DNA from 4 places in the Streptomyces flaveolus genome. Region 3 is predicted to be linked to each of the others. Evidence: riboswitches for the same ligand, from Rfam matches in the RefSeq annotation. Region 3 holds a riboswitch; each other region holds the start of a gene.
The links. A riboswitch is a leader RNA that binds a small molecule or an ion and turns the genes downstream of it on or off. The one in region 3 is predicted to bind cyclic di-AMP.
Positions count from the first base shown of each region.

Region 1: another riboswitch for cyclic di-AMP. It lies ahead of ACIRG6_RS35805 (transglycosylase SLT domain-containing protein); the one in region 3 lies ahead of ACIRG6_RS28125 (M23 family metallopeptidase).
Region 2: another riboswitch for cyclic di-AMP. It lies ahead of ACIRG6_RS19050 (M23 family metallopeptidase); the one in region 3 lies ahead of ACIRG6_RS28125 (M23 family metallopeptidase).
Region 4: another riboswitch for cyclic di-AMP. It lies ahead of ACIRG6_RS14005 (M23 family metallopeptidase); the one in region 3 lies ahead of ACIRG6_RS28125 (M23 family metallopeptidase).

Region 1 covers NZ_JBIWKU010000017.1:114,632-119,785, forward strand. The annotation lists gene ACIRG6_RS35795 (GNAT family N-acetyltransferase) at 1-611, opposite strand, end outside; gene ACIRG6_RS35800 (HAD family hydrolase) at 846-1,655, shown strand; gene ACIRG6_RS35805 (transglycosylase SLT domain-containing protein) at 1,717-2,211, opposite strand; cyclic di-AMP (ydaO/yuaA leader) riboswitch at 2,215-2,383, opposite strand; gene ACIRG6_RS35810 (polyprenyl synthetase family protein) at 3,115-4,125, shown strand; gene ACIRG6_RS35815 (LolA family protein) at 4,383-5,154, shown strand, end outside.
Region 2 covers NZ_JBIWKU010000005.1:566,931-572,084, reverse strand. The annotation lists gene ACIRG6_RS19055 (aldo/keto reductase) at 1-388, opposite strand, end outside; gene ACIRG6_RS19050 (M23 family metallopeptidase) at 541-1,572, opposite strand; cyclic di-AMP (ydaO/yuaA leader) riboswitch at 1,583-1,740, opposite strand; gene ACIRG6_RS19045 (PP2C family protein-serine/threonine phosphatase) at 2,001-3,203, opposite strand; tRNA gene ACIRG6_RS19040 (tRNA-Met) at 3,366-3,439, opposite strand; gene ACIRG6_RS19035 (dihydrofolate reductase family protein) at 3,492-4,625, opposite strand; gene ACIRG6_RS19030 (peptidoglycan recognition protein family protein) at 4,884-5,154, shown strand, end outside.
Region 3 covers NZ_JBIWKU010000010.1:225,757-230,910, reverse strand. The annotation lists gene ACIRG6_RS28135 (M16 family metallopeptidase) at 1-327, shown strand, start outside; gene ACIRG6_RS28130 (M16 family metallopeptidase) at 324-1,712, shown strand; cyclic di-AMP (ydaO/yuaA leader) riboswitch at 1,904-2,067, shown strand; gene ACIRG6_RS28125 (M23 family metallopeptidase) at 2,080-2,844, shown strand; gene ACIRG6_RS28120 (GntR family transcriptional regulator) at 3,069-3,761, shown strand; gene ACIRG6_RS28115 (HPr family phosphocarrier protein) at 3,879-4,160, opposite strand; gene ACIRG6_RS28110 (bifunctional acetate--CoA ligase family protein/GNAT family N-acetyltransferase) at 4,336-5,154, shown strand, end outside.
Region 4 covers NZ_JBIWKU010000004.1:162,057-167,210, reverse strand. The annotation lists gene ACIRG6_RS14025 (aspartate aminotransferase family protein) at 1-534, shown strand, start outside; gene ACIRG6_RS14020 (helix-turn-helix domain-containing protein) at 611-1,267, shown strand; gene ACIRG6_RS14015 (DUF6126 family protein) at 1,264-1,383, shown strand; gene ACIRG6_RS14010 (tyrosine-protein phosphatase) at 1,409-2,206, opposite strand; cyclic di-AMP (ydaO/yuaA leader) riboswitch at 2,645-2,802, shown strand; gene ACIRG6_RS14005 (M23 family metallopeptidase) at 2,807-3,745, shown strand; gene ACIRG6_RS14000 (SGNH/GDSL hydrolase family protein) at 3,970-4,755, shown strand; gene ACIRG6_RS13995 (TetR/AcrR family transcriptional regulator) at 4,793-5,154, opposite strand, start outside.

The sequences.
Region 1 (5,154 bases), on a different contig from region 3:
CACTCCTGTGCGAAGCGGTCCCGGCGTCCCGTCCTGCGGTACTGCGCCGACTTCCACTCCATGAGCGTGCGCAGCGCGGCCGGTTCACGCTCGTCGAACACGAAGCGCACGTCCCCGACCTGCCGGCCGAGCCTGCGCTCCTTGGCGAGGGTGGTCTTCAGGAACTTCGGGGACTGGGCGCGCAGCACGCTCTCGTACGCCTCGTACCCCTTCTCCACGTCGATGACGTAGGAGGTGTGCTCCTCGGCGGCGTACGGTACGAACAGGCCCTGCTCGGCCTCCAGATTGTCGAAGGCGAGGCTCGACAGGGAGCAGTCCCGCAGCAGTTGGCGGGTGTCCGGGACGAGACCCGGCCGCAGCACCGCGCCCTGGCAGTCCGAGACGCCGAGCCCGATCGCCCGGCCCTGGCCCAGCGGCCCGCGCTCGTGCGGCAGGAAACCGGCGGCCTCACCGCCCTCGTACAGCACCGCCACCCGCGCCCCGGCCCGCACCCGGCCCACGACGTCGGTGAACTCCGGCTCCATGAACGGATTGCGTGGCGACCTCGATGCGGCGCGCAGCGCGCGCCAGCGCTCCCGTTCCCCCTCGCTCAGCTCCTCCGGCCTGAGCACACGTACACGTCCGCCGTTCAACCCGACCCCCCGATCAAGTCCCCCCTGGACAAAAGGAAGGTACCCCCGGGGCAGCCCGGAGGGTAGAAGGCAGAGCATGTTGTTGCCAACTGGTGCACAGGCCTTTAACTGCCTTTAGACGATGTTGTGTCAGGTTTCGGACACCTGCGAACGTCCTCGTGCGCATCCGGTCGTGGGTGAGTCGGACAGGTGCGGTGTCCGTATTCTCTGATCATGGACCGCACCGCATATGCCCTCGTCGCCACCGACCTCGACGGAACGCTGCTGCGCGGCGACGACACCGTCTCCGACCGGTCGCTGGCCGCGCTGGCACGGGCGGCCCGGGTCGGAGCGCGGCACCTGGTGGTGACGGGGCGCCCGGCACCGAGGGTCCGCTCCCTGCTCGACGGCCTCGGCTGCACGGGGCTCGCGGTGTGCGGGCAGGGCGCGCAGGTGTACGACGCCGGCGCCCACCGGATGCTGTGGTCGGTCACCCTGGACCGGGAACTGGCGGAGACCGCGCTCGGCAAGATCGAGGCGGAGGTGGGGGAGGTGTACGCCGCGGTCGACCAGGACGGGGTCGACGGGCTGACGCTCATCGAGCCGGGTTATCTGATGCCCCACCCGACGCTGCCCGCGGTGCGGGTCGAGCGGCGCGACGAGCTGTGGAGCGCGCCGATCAGCAAGGTGCTGCTGCGCCACCCGGACCTGTCCGACGACGAGCTGGCGGCGACGGCGCGCGCGGTGGTCGGTTCGCTCGCGACGGTCACGATGTCGGGGCCGGGGACGGTGGAGCTCCAGCCGTGCGGTGTCACCAAGGCGACCGGTCTGGCGCTCGCCGCCGAACACCTGGGGCTGAGCCGGCGGCGGACGATCGCCTTCGGGGACATGCCCAACGACATCCCCATGTTCCACTGGGCGGCCCGCGGGGTCGCCATGGCGGGCGCCCACCCCGAACTCAAGGCGGTCGCGGACGAGGTCACCACGACGAACGAGGACGACGGCGTGGCCGTCGTCCTCGAACGGATCTTCGGAGCCTCCTGACACGCCCGGCGTGCGCCGGTACAGCTCAGTCGGTCCGGTTGTGTCCTGCTGCGGAGTCGGCTCAGTACGCGCCGAAGACGTTGTCGATCGAGCCGTAGCGGTCGGCCGCGTAGTTGCAGGCGGCGGTGATGTTGGCGACCGGGTCGTACGAGTCCCAGGAGGTGCCGGCGACGTGGTACGCCTGGAAGGTCGGGTCGATCACCTGGAGCAGGCCCTTGGACGGGGTGCCGTTGATCGCGTTGATGTCCCAGTTGTTGATGGCCAGCGGGTTGCCGGACGACTCGCGCATGATGTTGCGGTGGATGCCGTCGTACGAGCCGGGAATCCCGTGCTGGGCCATGATGTCCAGCGACTCGCGGATCCAGCCGTCGAGGTTGTCCGGGTACGCCGTCGTCGCCGTGGTGGCGGCGGTGGTCGTGGCGGCCGGGGTGGCGGCGGACGCGGTGGCGGCGCCGATGAGCGGCAGGGCGAGCACGGCGGCGCCGGTGCCGGCGACGGCGAGCTTGCGGGCGAGGCGGCTGGTTCGAGCGTGACGGTTCTGACCGATGGCAGGCATGTGTGTGTCCCTCTCCAACGCCTGCGAGGTGAGCTGTCGGGTTCGGGCGGGGAGGTGCCCGGCCGCGCCCTGACGGGCACGGCTTCACCCCGAGCCGCTCCGGTGGTTTCCGGCGCGGCGACTTACCTGGGTCCCCCGCTCCTGCCTGCGAGTGTCTCGGTGGATGACTGTGCGTCGGGCGGTGGCAGGATTCGGCGTCCGCCTGACAGGCCGGGAACGTATGCGAGAGCACATGTCCGGAACAAGTGCAGGAATCACTCGACGCGCCTGTTGACCTTGGTCTGGGGGTTTTGGGGTACTTGATCCTTTGCGAATGCCAAGGCTCAACTCGCCTACGGGGCAAAGGGCCGGCGGGGGTCGCGGCGGAGGTGCGGCGAGGGGGTCGGCGGACGCGGTGGAGTGAGCCAACTCACGGGCCTCAACAAGGGCGGCAAATCGGGCATTAGGGCCAACTGGTGGCCAACCGTCCACCGGTGGCGGGCCGTTTGGGTGGGGAGCCGGGGCGGGGCTGTCGGCCGGGTGTGTGGGTCCTGTGCCGCGCCCGGCCCTCGACGGCTCGGACCGGTGTTCCGTCGTGTCGTGCGGGCACCCGTTCGGAGCGGGGCGCGGATGCCGAACGGGTGACGTTCTCGGGGTGCGGTCCGTTGGGAGGAGTGGTGGGATCTTCGGTGGCGGCTTCCGGCGTGCCGTGTCCTGATGCGCGCCTCTCTGGCGATGTCGACCGATATCTGCTCATATCACCTGATCAAAAACATACCGTGCATGATCCGATACCGACCGGCCTGTAACGGTGGGCGCTAGCGGTGATCGAAACGTGACCGGATACGCTGACTTGAGTGGTGGCAGCGACCTATCGACAAACCAGGTAATCGCCAGTAGACACCAGCAGACAGGAGACCCCTCGTGACCGTCGTCGGGCCGTTCGGGCTGAGCGTGCGGGACCAGGCTCTGGAAGCCGATGTCCAGACCGGATTGGCGGCCGTCGAGGAAGGGTTGCTTGAGGCAACCAAGAGTGAGGTGCCGTTCATCACGGAGGCCGCCCAGCACCTGGTGCGGGCCGGGGGGAAGCGGTTCCGGCCGCTGCTGGTGATGCTCGCCTCCCGGTTCGGTGACCCCTACGCGCCCGGCATCGTGCCCTCGGCCGTGGTCGTCGAGCTGACCCACCTCGCCACGCTGTACCACGACGACGTGATGGACGAGGCCGCCGTGCGCCGCGGAGTGCCCAGCGCGAACACCCGCTGGGGCAACTCGGTCGCGGTCCTCACCGGCGACTTCCTGTTCGCCCGTGCCTCCCAGATCCTCGCCGACCTCGGCCCCGAGGCCGTCCGGGTGCAGGCCCTGGCGTTCGAGCGGCTCGTCACCGGCCAGATCCTGGAGACCGCGGGGCCCCAGGACGGACGGGACCCGGTCGACCACTACCTCGACGTACTCGGCGGCAAGACGGGATCGCTGGTCGCGGTCTCCTGCCGGTTCGGCGCGATGATGTCCGGCGCCGACGAGACGGTCGTCGACGTGCTCACCCAGTACGGCGAGCGGCTCGGCGTCGCATTCCAGCTCGCGGACGACGTCCTGGACATCGCCTCCGACTCCCACGAGTCGGGCAAGACGCCCGGCACGGACCTGCGCGAGGGCATCCCGACCCTCCCGGTGCTGCGGCTGCGCGAACGGGCGGCCCGGCTGGGGCTCGCCGAGGACCTCGCCCTGTGCGAGCTGCTGGACTCCGACCTGAGCGACGACGCGCGGCACGCCGAGGCACTGCGCCTGCTGCGCGCCCACCCCGCGCTCGAACAGGCGCGGCGGGACACCGTCCGGTACGCGAAGGACGCCCGGGCGGCGCTGGCCCCGCTGCGCGAGTGCGACGCGAAGGCCGCGCTGGTCGAGCTGTGCGACGCGGTGGTGCACCGGGCCGGCTGACCCCCGGCCGGCACCGCGCCCTCCCGGCGCGACGCGCCCTCCCCCTACGGGCCGGGGGAGGTTCCCCGCCTCCGTGTCATCCCGCAGGAGTACGCGGAGTTGAGCCCGCGGTCTGACGCTTCTCCCTGGCCGATTTGGTCAGATGGACACCACGGAAAAACACCACTCCTCACCGATTCGGGTGAGAATGGCGGCTCACGGGTGAACAAGTGCGAGGTCGCGAGACAGCCGCCGCCGACGACGGAGGTAGGGCACACATGGCACCGATCGATTCCGACGACAACACGACCACCGGGGAGGGCGGGGAGCTGCGCGCCGGACGGCGCAGGGCCGCGCGGTACGTCGTCCCGGTCGCGGTGATGGGCGTGGCGGCCGCCACGATCGGGCTCGTCCCCGCGCTCGCCGACTCCGGTGACCCGGACCTGCCGGAGGTGACGGCCCAGCAGCTCATCGAGAAGATCGCCCGGTCGGACGTCCAGCAGCTCTCCGGCACCGTCAGGATCAGCACCGACCTGGGACTGCCGGACCTCGGCGGCCTGGAGAGCGGCCTGATGTCCGGGATGTCCGGCGGCCCCGGCGCGGGCGGCGGCGACGAGGGCTCCTCCGCGGACCCCTCCGCCAAGCTCACCGGCCTGGTGACCGGCACCCACACACTGCGCGTCGCGGCCGACGGCCCCGACCGGCAGAAGCTCTCGCTGCTGGAGAACGCCGCCGAGTACAGCCTGATCCACGACGGCAAGGACGTCTGGGGCTACGACAGCAAGTCCAACGAGGTCTACCACTCCACCGCGGAGGCAGGCGCCGGGCGGCCCGCCGAGAAGGCGCCGGCCACCCCGAAGGACTTCACCGAGCAGGCGCTCAAGGCGGTCGACGACACCACGTCCGTGACCGTCGACGGCACCGCGCACGTCGCAGGCCGGGACGCGTACCGGCTGGTGATCAAGCCCCGGCAGTCCGGTTCCACGGTCGGTGCGATCAGCGTGGCCGTGGACGCGAAGACCGGCATGCCGCTGAAGTTCACGCTGACCC
Region 2 (5,154 bases), on a different contig from region 3:
CGGGCTTGTCGAAGTGGGTGTAGTAGAGGTCGATGTGGTCGGTGCCCAGGCGGCGCAGCGAGGCGTCGGCCGCCGCCTTGATGTTGGCGGCGGACAGGCCGGGGTACTCCGGGTGCTGGCTGACCTTCGTGGCGATGACGACGTCGGCGCGGTTGCCGCGCGCCGCGAGCCACTTGCCGATGAGGGTCTCGGACTCGCCGCCGCTGTTGCCCTCGACCCACGCGGAGTAGGAGTCGGCGGTGTCGACGAAGTTGCCGCCTGCGGCGGTGTAGGCGTCGAGGACGGCGAAGGAGGTGTCCTGGTCGGCGGTCCAGCCGAAGACGTTGCCGCCGAGGGCGAGCGGGAAGACCTCGAGGTCGGAGGAGCCGAGTTTGCGCAGAGAAGTCATGTTCTACAACAACACGCGCCTCGGAACTGGTCATTCCGCGGGGCGCCGAGAACGGACGCAAAGTTCGCGCAAACCGGCAGCCCTGACGTCGGGGGGTCGCCGTCAGGACCACCGGGATCCAGAGGTGGGCGTCCCTTCCGGACGCCCTGTTCTCAGGGGGTGAGGCCCTTGTCCTGCAGCCATGCCGCCGGGTCGACCCCGCCCTCGGCACCGCCGACGTGGACCTCGAAGTGGAGGTGCGGGCCGGTGACGTTGCCCGTGGCGCCCACGCGGCCGATGACGTCGCCGGTGCTGACCTCCTGGCCGACGCTGACGTTGATCGACGACTGGTGGCAGAACCACAGTTCGGTGCCGTCGTCCAGGGTCAGGATCGTGCGGTAGCCGTAGGAGCCGGCCCAGCCCGCCTCGGTGATCGTGCCGGTGTGCACGGCCTTGATGAGGGTGCCCGTGGGCGCGGCGAAGTCGAGGCCGGTGTGGTGGCCGGAGGACCACATGGAGCCGGCCTGACCGAAGGTGGAGGTGATCGTGTACGAGGAGGTCGGCAGCGTGAACTGCTTGGCCAGCTCGGCGAGCCGCTCGGCCTCGGCCTTCTTCGCGGCCTCCTCCTCCGCCTTCTTCTTGGCGGCGGCGGCCTTGGCCTCGGCCTCCTTCTCCGCCTTGGCGGCGGCCTCGGCGGCCTCCTTCTCGGCCTTGGCGGCGGCCTCTGCCGCGGCCTTGGTCTCGACCTGGACCTGCTGCTGCTCGGCCTGCTGCATGATGCGCGCCCGCAGGACCTCACCGGCGTCGGTGGTGCCCTCGGCGGTGTCGGTGGTGGTCGCGCCGATGCCGCTGAGCGGGGTGGCGGAACCCTCGGGCTCCGGTTCGTCGTCGGAGATGAGCGAGCCGACGTTCGGCAGGTCGGGCATCGAGATCGACACCGGCGGCTTGCCGGTCTGGGCGCTCGCCATGCCGCCCGCTCCGACGGCCGCTATGACGCCGACGCCGAGGACGGTGGAGCTGCGGGCGAGTCCGCCGCGCTGCTTGGCGACGCGGTGCCGGCCGCGTACGGGACGGATGGAGTCCGCGGTGGGGTTCCACTCCTCCCAGGGGCCCTCTTCGGCACGGTAGCCGTCGTAGCCGAAGGTTTCGGTGTCGTGCGTGCTCGGCACGAACGGGGCCTCGGGGGCAGGCCGGTTGGACGCCACGTGGGCGTACTCCTTTCCTTCCTTCCGCCTACCGGGTTAGCTGACGGGTTCGGAGCAGGAAGGTCTCCTACGCGCGTATACGCGCCGTGTCTCCACGGCGGCATACGCCCGATTCACCCCAAAGTGGTGGTTCCCCGGTTCCCTCGCGGGATTCGGCGCGTGCGCACGGAGCCGCCTTCTGTGACGGCTGGGACGACCGCGCTGCGTTATCGAACGTTAATAGACGCGAGGTGCTGATTCCAAGCCGTTCTGTCTGATCATTAAGGATTCCGGCCGGGACGTACATCTCACGAAGGGCCAAAACCGGGCGAGTTGACCGCCTCTCAGATCACGACTTCACATCACGCGTTTATGACGGTGTGTCAGTTGTTATGCGGAGGGCGGTCGTGTCGTCACCGCCGGTGATACTGATCAAGGTCGTCGCCCGCTCAGGGCCGACGGCGTACGGCGAGCAGCGCCATGTCGTCCGTGGTGCCGCCCCCGGCGTGCCGGCGCACCTCGTCGGCGAGGGTGTCGAGCAGGTGGGCCGGGTGCCGGAAGACGCGGCCGGTCAGTCGCGCGTGGGGGTCGTAGAACCGGCCGTGGGCGTCGCGGGCCTCGGACAATCCGTCGGTGTACAGCAGCAGCGTGGCACCGCCGGGGAAGTCGGCCTGCTCCGCCCGGTCGGGCCACACCCCCAGTTCGCCCATCCCGAGCGGCAGAGCGAACTCCCCGGCCTGCACCGGGTGCACGGTGCCGTCGGCGTGCAGCAGCAGCGGCGGCGGGTGGCCGCGGTTGACGACGCGGACGACCCCGTCGCCGTGCGGGAGTTCGGCGAGGACGGCGGTGGTGAACCCCTCGAACGCGTCCAGCCCGTCCCGCCGGGTGCCCTCGCGCGCCAGCGCCCGCTCCAGCCGCTGCGCGACCGCCTCCAGCGTCGCCTCCTGCTCGGCGGCCTCCCGGAAGGCACCGATGACCACGGCGACGGCGGCCACCGCGCCCATGCCCTTGCCGCGCACGTCGCCGACGATCAGCCGCACACCGCGCGCGCTGTCCTGCACCGCGTACAGGTCGCCGCCGATGAAGGCGTCGGCCTGCGCCGCCTCGTAGCAGGCGGCGATCTCGAAGCCGCCGATCCGCTCGGCGGGCTCGGGCAGCACGGCGCGCTGGGCGGCCTCGGCGATCTCGCGGGCGGAGGCGAGGCGCTCGTCGGTGCGGCGGACGAAGGCGTTCACGAAGACGGCGAGGGCGGCGACCGTCGCGATGGTGATCAGTTCGGTGAGCGAGTCCACGTAGTGGATGACGCCCTTGCTCAGCTGGAGCCCGATGACGGTGGCGATCACTGCGGCACCGGTGAGCACGGTGCCGCGACGTGAGTAGAGGGGTGCCGCGACCAGGGGCGCGGCCGTCCAGAGGGGCCCCGCGGTGAAGTACCGGGGGGTGAAGAGGTCGTAGAGGACGGCCACGGCGATCAGCAGGACGGGGAGCAGGCGCACGAAGGTCCGGCCGTACGGGGGTCGCCGCCGCGCCGGCCGGACGGGCGGTACGGGCATCGGGGCGGCGCCGAGACCGGGGTCGGGCACGGGGTCGCCGGGCAGCCGGCCACCGGCCCTGGCATACGGTGCCTCGTCGTCCACGTCACCTGGCCGCACCACTCGTCTCCCGCCCCCCTGCACGTCCACGCCGCTTGCCGTCCCGCCTTCCAGGTTTCCCGGAGGAGGGGCGGGGAGCGAGCCGTGAGGGCCGGTCGGGTGACGCAGACGCAAACACACCGAAGGCCGGAATCCTTATGGATTCCGGCCTTCGGCCTTGAGTAGCGGGGACAGGATTTGAACCTGCGACCTCTGGGTTATGAGCCCAGCGAGCTACCGAGCTGCTCCACCCCGCGTCGTTGTGTCTCCAGTGTACGTCATGTCGGGGGCGGAACGCACACGCGTATCTCAGGGGCCCAGCAGGTGACGGTTCGGACCCTTCGCCGCCGCCTCGTGTTCCGGCAGGACGACGACGACGGCACCCCCGGCGGCGAGCACCCCGCTGCCGTCGGCCCCCGGCACGAACGTGTCCGGCTCCCGCCAGGCCGTGACCACCCGGCGTACCCCGGCGTCGAGGATCAGCCGGGCGCAGGGGGCGGGCCGGGAGGCACGGCGGGCGCACGGTTCCAGGCTGCTGTAGACCGTGGCGGTCCTGAGCCGCGGATCGGCCGGGTCGGTCTTGGCGAGCGCGGCCTCCTCGGCGTGCACGACCGGGTCGCCGCCCTCCCGCGAGTGGCCGCGCGCGAGCTCCGTCCCGTCGGCGGCGACGACCACCGCCCCCACGCTGAACGCCGTGCCGGAGGGCGGGCACAGCTCGGCCAGCTCGCAGGCGAGCGCCAGCCAGTGCCGGTCGGCGGCGGACACGTGAGCGGCGGCGCCCGGGGCGGTCGGCCGGTAGCGCATGAGCACGACGTCCTCGATCCGCCGCGTCTCCACCAGCCGGAGCCGCCCGCGCTGGTAGTCGCCGGGCCCGAACAGCCGGGGAGCGTCCGGGTCGCCGACGAACAGCGGGGCGAGGACGAGCTGCAGCTCGTCGGCGAGCCCCTGCTGCAACAGGCGGCTGTGCACGGTCCCCCCGCCCTCCACCATCAGCCGCCGCACTCCCCGCCGGTCGTGCAGGTGCTCCAGCGCCGCCCGCCACTCGAACGATTCCCCGAGCGGTACGACGTCGGCGGCGAGCCCGAGCGCGTGGGCCCGCCGGGCGCCCTCGTCGGTGGTCAGGAGGACCTTGTCGCCGCCGGTGTGCCAGAAGGCCGCCGTGGGGTCCAGCTCGCCCGACCCGCTGACCGTGACCTTCAGCGGGTACTCCGGCTTCCCCGCGGCGACCCGGGCGGCCCGTCGCCCGGCCGAGTTCACCAGCAGCCGCGGGTTGTCGGCCCGGATCGTGCCGGCGCCGACGAGGATCGCGTCGACGGAGGCGCGCACCTCGTCGACCCGGTCGAAGTCGGCCGGGGAGGACAGCAGGAGCCGCTCGGGACCGGTGTCGTCCAGGTATCCGTCGAGGGACACGGCGGCGGACAGGAGGACGTACGGGAGGGGCATGGGCGTACTCCGGTGAGGCGGGCGGACGGGCGACGGGTGCGGCGGGGCCACCCTAGGCGCCCGTGCCGCAGGCGCCCGGTACCGTGTCGCTCGGCCCACCGCTCGACGTGCTGCACAGGCTTTGCGCGCGTGGGTTCGTCGCCACCGCCGTGATGTTCGTCGTGCGCGGCGCGCTGTAGGGATGGGCCATCCGTGTGATGGGTGTGCCGCACGCTAATTTCTGAGGCCTTTGACGGCTTCCTGTGGGGTGGGTTTGTCATGAGTCGTCGTACGCATGCGTACAGACCGCTGAGTTTGAAACGACGGGCGTGGCTGACGCTCGGGGCCGTGGTGCTGGGGGGTGGGGGCGTGGTGACGTACGCGGTCGCCAGTCCGTCCGACGACCCCGGTGCGGCGGGCCGGGCCAAGCGGCCCGTGAAGGTCTACGACCTCGCGCTGAAGGGCACCGCGCGCGGCAAGCGGGAGCTGCCGCGCACGGGGACCGAGCAGTTCTCGCTGGTCGGCGTGTCCTGGTCGGGGCCCGTCGAGG
Region 3 (5,154 bases):
GACGAGGAGCTCGCCCGGTTCGCCGAGGAGGGCCCCACGGCCGAGGAGATGGAGCGCGCCCAGGCCCAGTTGGAGCGCGAGTGGCTCGACCGGCTCGGCACGGTCGCCGGCCGCGCCGACGAACTGTGCCGGTACGCCGTCCTGTTCGGCGACCCGCAGCTCGCGCTCACCGCCGTGCAGCGGGTGCTCGAGGTGACGGCCGAGGAGGTCCAGGAGGTCGCCAAGGCCCGCCTGCGCCCCGACAACCGCGCGGTGCTCGTCTACGAGCCCACCGCCCCCGCCGACGAGAACGACGCCACCGACGAGAACGAGGAGGCGGCCAAGTGACCGAGCTCGCCACCATGGAATTCCACTCCCAGCCGCAGGCCGGCGAGCCCAAGCCGTGGGCGTTCCCGGCCCCCGAGCGCGGCAGCCTCGACAACGGCCTCACCGTGCTGCGCTGCCACCGCCCCGGGCAGCAGGTCGTCGCCGTCGAGGTGTCGCTGAACGCTCCGCTGGACGCCGAGCCCGCCGGCCTGGACGGTGTCGCCACGATCATGGCGCGCGCGTTCTCCGAGGGCACCGACAAGCACTCCGCGGAGGAGTTCGCCGCCGAGCTGGAGCGCTGCGGCGCCACCCTCGACGCGCACGCGGACCACCCCGGCGTCCGGCTGAGCCTGGAGGTGCCGGTCTCGCGGCTCGCCAAGGCCCTCGGCCTGGTCTCCGACGCGCTCAGGGCGCCCGCGTTCGCCGACAGCGAGGTCGAGCGGCTGGTGCGCAACCGGCTCGACGAGATCCCGCACGAGCTGGCCAACCCGTCCCGCCGGGCCGCCAAGGAGCTCTCCAAGGAGCTGTTCCCGGCCGACTCGCGGATGTCGCGCCCGCGCCAGGGCACCGAGGAGACGGTCGCGGCCATCGACGCGGCGGCCGTCCGCGCCTTCTACGAGAAGCACGTCCGCCCCGCCACGGCCACCGCCGTGATCGTCGGCGACCTCACCGGCGTCGACGTCGACGCGCTGCTCGGCGACACCCTCGGCGCGTGGACCGGCTCCGCCGCCGAGCCGCGCCCCGTGCCGCCGGTGACCGCCGACGACACCGGACGGGTCGTCATCGTGGACCGTCCCGGCGCCGTCCAGACGCAGCTGCTGATCGGCCGCACCGGAGCCGACCGGCACGACCGCGTGTGGCCCGCGCAGGTCCTCGGCACGTACTGCCTCGGCGGCACCCTCACCTCGCGCCTGGACCGCGTCCTGCGCGAGGAGAAGGGCTACACCTACGGCGTCCGGGCGTTCGGGCAGGTCCTGCGTTCCGCGCCCGACGGCACGGGCGCCGCGCTGCTCGCCATCAGCGGTTCGGTCGACACGCCCAACACCGGCCCGGCGCTGCAGGACCTGTGGACGGTGCTGCGCACGCTCGCCGAGGGCGGACTCACCGACGCCGAGCGCGACGTCGCCGTGCAGAACCTGGTGGGCGTGGCGCCGCTGAAGTACGAGACGGCCGCGGCCGTCGCGAGCACGCTGGCCGACCAGGTCGAGCAGCACCTGCCCGACGACTACCAGGCCACGCTGTACCGTCAACTGGCCGCCACCGGCACCGTGGAGGCCACGGCGGCCGTCGTCAACGCCTTCCCGGTGGACCGTCTGGTGACGGTCCTCGTCGGCGACGCGGCGCAGATCAAGGAGCCCGTCGAGGCCCTCGGCATCGGCGAAGTCACGGTCGTGGCCGCCGAGTAGCGGCACGCGCGTGCGACGGCCCTGGTGACCGGAGTGTCACCAGGGCCGTCGTATGTCCGAATTGAGGGAGAGGCTGCCTGTCTGCCCTGTGGCGTGCGCTACAAAAAGCCAGTTGCGTTTGAGGATTGAAGACAGCCGCGTTTAGCGTCATCCGGGCTGTTCGTCAGGCAGTGCGCCGCACCCGCGGCACCGGACAGTCATCGCCGAGTCCCCGTACGGCGCGAGCCAGGGGAGCCGGGGACCCATCGCAGTCCCTGGGGTGAATCGGACGCCCGCGCTCCGGCGAGGGGGTCCGTAGGAGACCTTCCTGCTCCGAACCCGTCAGCTAACCCGGTAGGCGAGAGGGAAGGAAAGGACCAGCCTCTACATGGCGTTCACGCGCGCCACCGGGAAGCACCGCCGCCCCAGCCGCATGCACCGCACCACCGCACGCGCGGCGGGCGTCGCGGCCCTCGCCACCACCGGCGTCGTCGGCACCCTCGCGGCCCCGGCCCTCGCCGCCGAGCCCGAGGTCGAGCAGAGCGGACTCACCCCGGTCGTCACCATCGGCGACTCCATCGCCCACGAGATCGACGCCCAGGCCACCGCACAGAAGCAGGCCGCCCTGGACGCCGCCGCCCGCGAGGCGGCGATGGAGGCCGCGCGCGAGCGGGCCGCCGAGGCCGCCAAGGAGGCCCGCGAGGCCAAGGAGCGCGCCGCGCGCGAGGCGGAGCGCAAGCGCCTGAACACCTTCGTCGCGCCGATCACCGGCTCCTACGTGTCCACGGCCTACCAGGCCGGCAGCTCCCTGTGGTCGTCCGGCAGCCACACCGGCATCGACTTCCACGCCTCCACCGGCACCTCGGTGCACGCGGTCGGCGTCGGCACCGTCGTCGAGGCCGGCTGGGGCGGCGCGTACGGCAACCAGGTCGTGATCAGGATGCACGACGGCACGTACACCCAGTACGGACACCTGTCGTCCATCGGCGTCTCGGTCGGCCAGTCGGTCGATGCGGGCCAGCAGATCGGCATCTCCGGCGCCACCGGCAACGTCACCGGCCCGCACCTGCACTTCGAGGCCCGCACGAGCCCCGAGTACGGCTCGGACATGGACCCCGTCGCCTACCTCCGCTCCCACGGCGTGAACGTCTGACGACGGACGGTACGGCACCCCGAAGGCCCCGGCTCCCGAGCCGGGGCCTTCCGGATTTCCGGCCCGGTCCGGGTCCGGTTTCCTGCCTCGTTTCCGGCCCGTGAATGTCCAAAAAATCTCCCTGAATTCCCGGCCCCCGTCCGAAAGCGCGCCTCATTGGCCTAGAGTCACGGAAACACGCGTCCATCGTCGACGTTTCGCGGGGATCAAGACGGAGGTCGGACATGCCTATTCCGGCGCACTCGGTGTGCACGGCGATCCGGGACGACATCGTCGCCGGTGTCCACGGGCGCGGCAGCCGGCTCACCGAGGAACTGCTCGCTCGCCGCTACGGCGTCTCCCGCGTCCCCGTCCGCGAGGCGCTGCGCACCCTGGAGGCCGAGGGCTTCGTGGTGACCCGGCGGCACGCGGGCGCGTGCGTCGCGGAACCGACCGAGCAGGAGGCCGCCGACCTGCTCGAGACCCGCACGCTGCTGGAGCCCCTCGGCGCCTCCCGCGCGGCCCGGCGCCGCACCGAGGCCCACCTCAAGGTGCTGCGCGGCCTGGTCAGGCTGGGTCAGGAGCGTTCCCGGCAGGGCCGGGGCGAGGACCTGCGCGCGCTGGACGGCTGGTTCCACGAGACCCTCGCGCAGGCCGCCGGCAGTCCCTCCCTCACGGCGATGCTGACCCAGCTGCGCCGCAAGATCGCCTGGATGTACCTCGTGGACGCGCCGACCGGTGCCGTGGAGCACTGGGCGGAGCACGGCGCGGTCGTCGACGCGGTGGCGCGCGGCGACGGCGACCGCGCACGGGCGCTCATGGCGCTGCACGTCGAGCGGTCGGCGGCTGCGCACCGGCTGCGCTTCGCCTCCGGCGACCACCCGGGCGGTGTGAGGAATGCGCAACGTCCCGTAAACATGCCGAGCCTGCGGCATTAACACGGGTGCCGTATACAAAAGAGAGGTAATTCAGGGGGCTATTTCTTGCTGCCCGGAAATAGGGCAGGAAAAGGCCCGCCCGGTGATCCGGGCGGGCCTTTTCGGTGTGCCGTCACATCAGACGGTCTCGGGAAGCTCCTCGAGCCCCTCGGAGACCAGCTTCGCCAGCCGGTCGAGGGCGGCGTCCGCGCCCTCGGCGTCGGAGGAGAGGACGATCTCCTCACCGCCCTGGGCGCCCAGGCCCAGGACGGCCAGCATGGAGGCCGCGTTGACGGGGTTGCCGTCGGCCTTGGCGATCGTCACCGGGACGCCTGTGGCCGTGGCGGCTCGGACGAAGATGGAGGCGGGGCGGGCGTGGAGACCCTCGGCCCAGCCGACGTTGACGCGGCGCTCAGCCATGTGTTGCTGCCCTTCAGGTGTTCAGGTTGTCTAGACCAGTTTCCCACATCGTGAAGCATCGCCGGACGGCTGTGCGCCGCCCCGGGTGGTTGTCGGACCGCGGCCTCGGCCCGACCTTCCGTCCTCCACAGACTGCCCCGCGCCGTTGTCGTACGCGAGCCGTACTCTGGGGCCCATGCAGACCTCGTCGGACCGGCACGAGTACCCCGCCCACTGGGAAGCCGACGTGGTGCTGCGCGACGGCGGCACCGCGCGCGTCCGCCCCATCACCGTTGATGACGCCGAGCGCCTGGTCAGCTTCTACGAGCAGGTCTCCGACGAGTCGAAGTACTACCGCTTCTTCGCGCCGTACCCTCGCCTGTCCGCCAAGGACGTCCACCGCTTCACGCACCACGACTTTGTGGACCGGGTGGGACTCGCGGCCACGATCGGCGGCGAGTTCATCGCCACCGTACGCTACGACCGGATCGGCGCCGGCGGAACGCCCGCGTCCTCCCCGGCCGACGAGGCCGAGGTCGCCTTCCTCGTCCAGGACGCCCACCAGGGCCGGGGCGTCGCCTCCGCGCTCCTCGAGCACATCGCCGCCGTTGCCCGGGAACGCGGCATCCGCCGCTTCGCCGCCGAGGTGCTGCCCGCGAACACCAAGATGATCAAGGTGTTCATGGACGCCGGGTACACCCAGAAGCGCAGCTTCGAGGACGGTGTGGTCCGCCTGGAGTTCGACCTCGAGCCCACCGACCGCTCGCTCGCCGTGCAGTACGCGCGCGAGCAGCGCGCGGAAGGCCGTTCGGTGCAGCGCCTGCTCCAGCCCGGCTCCGTCGCCGTCATCGGCACCGGCCGCACCCCCGGCGGCGTCGGCCGCAGCATCCTCGGCAACATCCGGGACGCGGGCTACACCGGCCGGCTCCACGCCGTGAACCGGGCCTTCCCCGAGGACCTGAAGGAACTCGACGGGGTGCCCGCCCGCCGCTCGGTGCGCGACATCGACGGCCCC
Region 4 (5,154 bases), on a different contig from region 3:
TTCAAGAAGGTGTACTCCTCGATGGACCGGGTGCTGGTCCATTCGGCGAGCTTCGGGGCCAACGCGCAGGCCATGGCCGCCGGGCTCGCGGTGCTGTCGGTGATGGAGAACGAGGAGATCGTGGCGAACGCCGCCGCCGTGGGCGAACGCCTCAAGACCCGGCTGACGGAGCTGGTGGACCGCTACGAGCTGATCGCCGACGTCCGGGGCAGGGGACTGATGATCGGCATCGAGTTCGGCCGGCCGAGGTCGCTGAGGCTGCGCAGCCGCTGGACGATGCTGCAGGCCGCCAGGAAGGGACTGTTCGCGCAGATGGTGGTGGTGCCGCTGCTGCAACGGCATCGGATCCTGACGCAGGTGTCCGGCGACCACCTGGAGGTGATCAAGCTGATCCCGCCGCTGATCATCGACACTTCGGACGTGGACCGCTTCATCGACGCCTTCACCGAGGTGATGGAGGACGCGCACAACGGCGGCGGCCTGATGTGGGACTTCGGGAAGACACTGGTCAGGCAGGCGGTGGCGAACCGCTAGCCGCCGGGGACCGACCCTGTTTTGCCTGTGAGGCAACAAAATTGCCTCGCGGGCAAAACTGGGGCTGAATGGAGGCATGACCTCCTCGAACGACCCCACGGAGGAACCGGTGGAGGAACCGGCGGACGCCGTGACCTCCGTGGTCGCCCCGCAGCTGCGCGCCCTGCGGCGCCGTGCGGCCCTCACCCTGGAGGCGGCGGCCCGCGCCGCCGGGCTGTCGCCCGCGCACCTCTCCCGGCTGGAGACCGGGCAGCGCCAGCCCTCGCTGCCGATGCTGCTCTCGCTCGCCCGCGTTTATGGTACGACCGTCTCGGAGCTGCTCGGCGAGACGGCCGCGGACCGGGACGCCGTCGTGCGGGCCGGGGACATGGAGCCGACGGCCGCCGGCGGCTGGACGTACTGGCAGGCCGGCGGTTCCGGCCGCGGGATGCAGGCCCTGCGCGTCCGTGTGCCGCACGGCTCCCAGGGCGACATCGTGCGCGTGCACCCCGGTGAGGAGTGGCTCTACGTCCTGCGGGGCCGGCTGCGGCTGCGCCTCGGGGACGCCGCGCACCTGCTCGGCCCGGGCGACAGTGCGCACTTCGACTCCCTGACCCCGCACCGGATCGCCGCCCAGGACGCCGACGGGCTGGAGCTCCTCTTCGTCCACACCCTGCTGCAGAGCCCCACGGCGGCGCTGTGCCTGGGGCCCGTCACCACACCGACCCTTCACACCGCAGGAGAGATGCCATGAGCACGATCCAGGACAAGCTCCCGCGCGCCCTGTGGGTGCGACTCCTCATCTACATCGCCCTCGGGCACGTCGTCGCGGGCTTCCTCTTCCTGCTCTTCGAGGTGGGCGCCAAGTAGCCGGCCGGCACCGTGAGCGGGTGGCTCAGTCCAGCATCCGCTCGCGCAGCCGCTCCCGGATCTCCGGGGTGACGCCGAGCCCGTTCTCCAGGTAGGTGTCGACCCCGCCCCAGGTCTCCTCGACGGTCTCGAAGGCCGCCGTCAGGTACTCGGCGCGCGCGTCGAACAGGGGGCTGAGCAGCTCCATGACCTCGGGGGAGTAGGCCGAGGCGGCGGAGCTGCTGCGGCGCACCTTGTAGCGGCGGTGCGTCGCGTTCGACTTCAGGTAGTCCTCCACGATGGCGTCCCGCTGCACGCCCAGGGCGAGCAGGGTGATCGCGATCGACAGGCCCGCGCGGTCCTTGCCGGCCGCGCAGTGCATCAGCGCGGGGACGCTGTCCTCGGCGAGCGCGTGCAGCACCCGGGAGTGCTCCGCCGTGCGCTCCTTGATGATCGTGCGGTAGGAGGTGATCATCCGGTTCGCGGCCTGGCCGTCCGCCAGGATTCCGCGGAGCTGGTCGAGGTCGCCGTCGCGGACCATCTTCCAGAACTCGGCGCCGTCGGCCGGATCACTCAGCGGCAGGTTCACATTGCGCACGCCCGGCAGCTCGACGTCCGGGCCCTCGAGCTTCTGGTCGGCGGCGTTGCGGAAGTCGAAGATCGTGTGCAGTCCCAGCGAGGCGAGGAACGCGGCGTCGTCCCCGGTGGCGTGCGCGAGGTGACCGCTGCGGAACAGCACCCCGTGGCGCACGCGCCGCCCGTCCACGGTCGGCAGTCCGCCCACGTCCCGGAAGTTGCGCACGCCGGCCAGCTCGGGTTCGGTCGACGGGACCTGCTGCGTCACGGGGGCTCCTCCCACTCCGCCCCGCCGGCGCTGCTCGTCGACGGGCGCCCAGCCGACGATACGGCATCCCTTGCCTGCGGCAACGAGTCACCCAAGGCCGACCGGCAGGTCCGGCTGCTGGGTATTTGGGCTGTCTGCCCGAATTGGTCCCTTCATTCCAACTCGTATGGAAATGAGGGGTGCTGGAGTGTCTCCCGTGAGCAGCGTCATAGAGGTGACCGTCCGTTGCCCGTCATGTTCACGTAATGCATGCGCTTATCAAGGCGCTTTGCGGAAAAGGACGCTCGCGGAATCCACGGAGTGTGACCGCCCGTTCCTCCAAAGGATCAAGCGAAACACCTGTCCGCGAAACCTCTCGCTTGTCCGTTCGCATCTTGGTCGCTTACGTTCACCACCGATCCGGACGGACGCCTAATCCTGCCGCCGACCGGAGCCCGCACTCGTCCACCACCCGTACACGGCAGGAGCGGGGGACCCACAGGTAAAACCGCCTGTTCCGGTTCCCGGAACGGCTCGGGGTAAAGCCGCGGCATGACGCGGCCGGGCATCTCCAGCCCGCACCCGACAGCTCACCTCGCAGGCGCCGGAGAGGAATTCGCCATGCCCGCGAAGGGTAAGCACCGCCGTACCAAGGCCCAGCGCCTCACCCGCACCATCGCCGTCGCCGGTACCGGTGGCGCCGCGCTCGCGCTCCCGCTGATGGGTGCCGCCGCCGCCAACGCCGCTCCCGCGCACTCCGTCGCCGGACAGTCCGTCCAGTCCGTCGCGACCGGCGCGCAGAAGTCGGCCGACAAGAGCTCGGCCTCGCACACCTACGTCGTGAAGAGCGGCGACTACCTCTCGAAGATCGCCGACGAGCAGCACGTCGACGGCGGCTGGAAGAAGCTCTACTCGGACAACCGCGAGGCCGTCGGCTCCGACCCGTCGCTCATCCACCCGGGTCTCAAGCTGTCGATCGGCCAGAAGGCCGCGGCCGGCAGCGCCAAGTCCTCGCCGTCCTCGGAGAAGTCCGCCGAGAAGCCGGCCCAGGCCGAGAAGTCCTCCGCGCAGTCCGCCGAGAAGTCGTCGGACACCGCGAAGACCTCCGCGTCGACGTCCTCCGGCGCGAGCGCCCAGTCCGCCGGCACCACCAGCGGCTACACCACCCCGGTGGCCGGCGCCGGCGTCGGCACCCCGTACCACCAGTCCGGCAGCATGTGGTCCAGCGGCTACCACACCGGCACCGACTTCGTCGTCCCGACCGGCACCTCCCTGAAGGCCGTCGGCGCGGGCACGGTCGTCTCCGCCGGCTGGGGCGGCGCGTACGGCAACCAGGTCGTCATCAAGCTCGCCGACGGCTACTACGCCCAGTACGCCCACCTGTCCTCGCTCTCCGTCTCCGCCGGCCAGTCCGTGACCGCCGGTCAGCAGATCGGTCTCTCCGGCGCCACCGGCAACGTGACCGGACCGCACCTGCACTTCGAGATCCGCACCACGCCGGACTACGGCTCCGACGTGGACCCGGTCGCCTACCTGCGCTCGCACGGCGTCTCCATCTGACGACCGTCCCGCGCAGTACCCGCGCCACCGAAGGCCGGACCCCGATCCCCGGGTCCGGCCTTCGGTGCGTCCGTCATCGGGCTTTGCTTATTCCTGAGTTGGCGAACACTTTAGGAGTGGCTTTTCTCACCGCCCGTCAACCCTTTCCTACGGTCGCGTAGGTCACATTCCAGGGTGAATCATGGGCCGATGTGGCAGACGATTCGAAGAGTGACAGCAGAGCAGTGATCGGGTCGTACGTGGCGGTGGGGGACAGCTTCACCGAGGGCGTCGGCGACCCCGGCCCCGACGGGGCGTTCGTCGGCTGGGCCGACCGGTTCGCCGTACTGCTCGCGGACCGGCGCCCCGAGGGCGACTTCACGTACACGAACCTCGCCGTACGCGGCAGGCTGCTCGACCAGATCGTGGCGGAGCAGGTCCCCCGGGCGGTCGAACTCGCGCCGGACCTGGTCTCGTTCTGTGCCGGCGGCAACGACATCATCCGGCCCGGCACCGATCCCGACGAGGTGGCCGAACGGTTCGAGCGGGCGGTGGCCGCGCTGACCGCCGCGGCCGGCACGGTGCTGGTGACCACCGGCTTCGACACCCGCGGAGTGCCCGTCCTCAAGCACCTGCGCGGCAAGATCGCCACCTACAACGGGCACGTGAGGGCCATCGCCGACCGCTACGGCTGCCCGGTGCTGGACCTGTGGTCGCTGCGCAGCGTCCAGGACCGCAGGGCCTGGGACGCCGACCGCCTGCACCTGTCGGCCGAGGGGCACACCCGCGTGGCGCTGCGCGCCGGCCAGGTCCTCGGCCTGCGCATCCCGGCGGACCCGGACCAGCCCTGGCCGCCCCTGCCACCGCGCGGCACTTTCGACGTCCGGCGGGACGACGTGCACTGGGCACGGGAGTACCTGGTGCCGTGGATCGGCCGCCGCCTGCGCGGCGAATCCTCGGGGGACCACGTCACGGCCAAGGGGACCCTGTCGGCGGACGACATCAAACTGCGGATCGCCGCGGTGGCCTGAGGCGAGGACGCCCTGCTGCTCCGGCCGGCGGGGCGCCTCAGGGGCGTGGCTCGGTCAGGGCCTCCCGGTCCAGGCCGAGTTCGCGGGCGAGCGCCTCGTCCACCCAGCGCAGCGCACGGGTGCGGGGCACCGCGCCCGTGTACGACGTCAGCTGAACGGCCAGCCCGTCCAGCAGTGCCGTCAGCCGCAGGGCGGCGCCGTCGGGGTCCGGGCACGGGAACTCCCCGGCGGCCACACCGTCCGCGATGACCTCGGCGATGGCCGCCTTCCACTGCCGGTCCAGCTCCCGCGTGACCTCCCGCAGCGCGGGCTCGCGCAGCGACGCCGCCCAGCCCTCGATCCACAGCCGCCAGCCCTTGGCCTGCCCGGTCGGGGCGTACCACCGCACGGCCGCGCGCA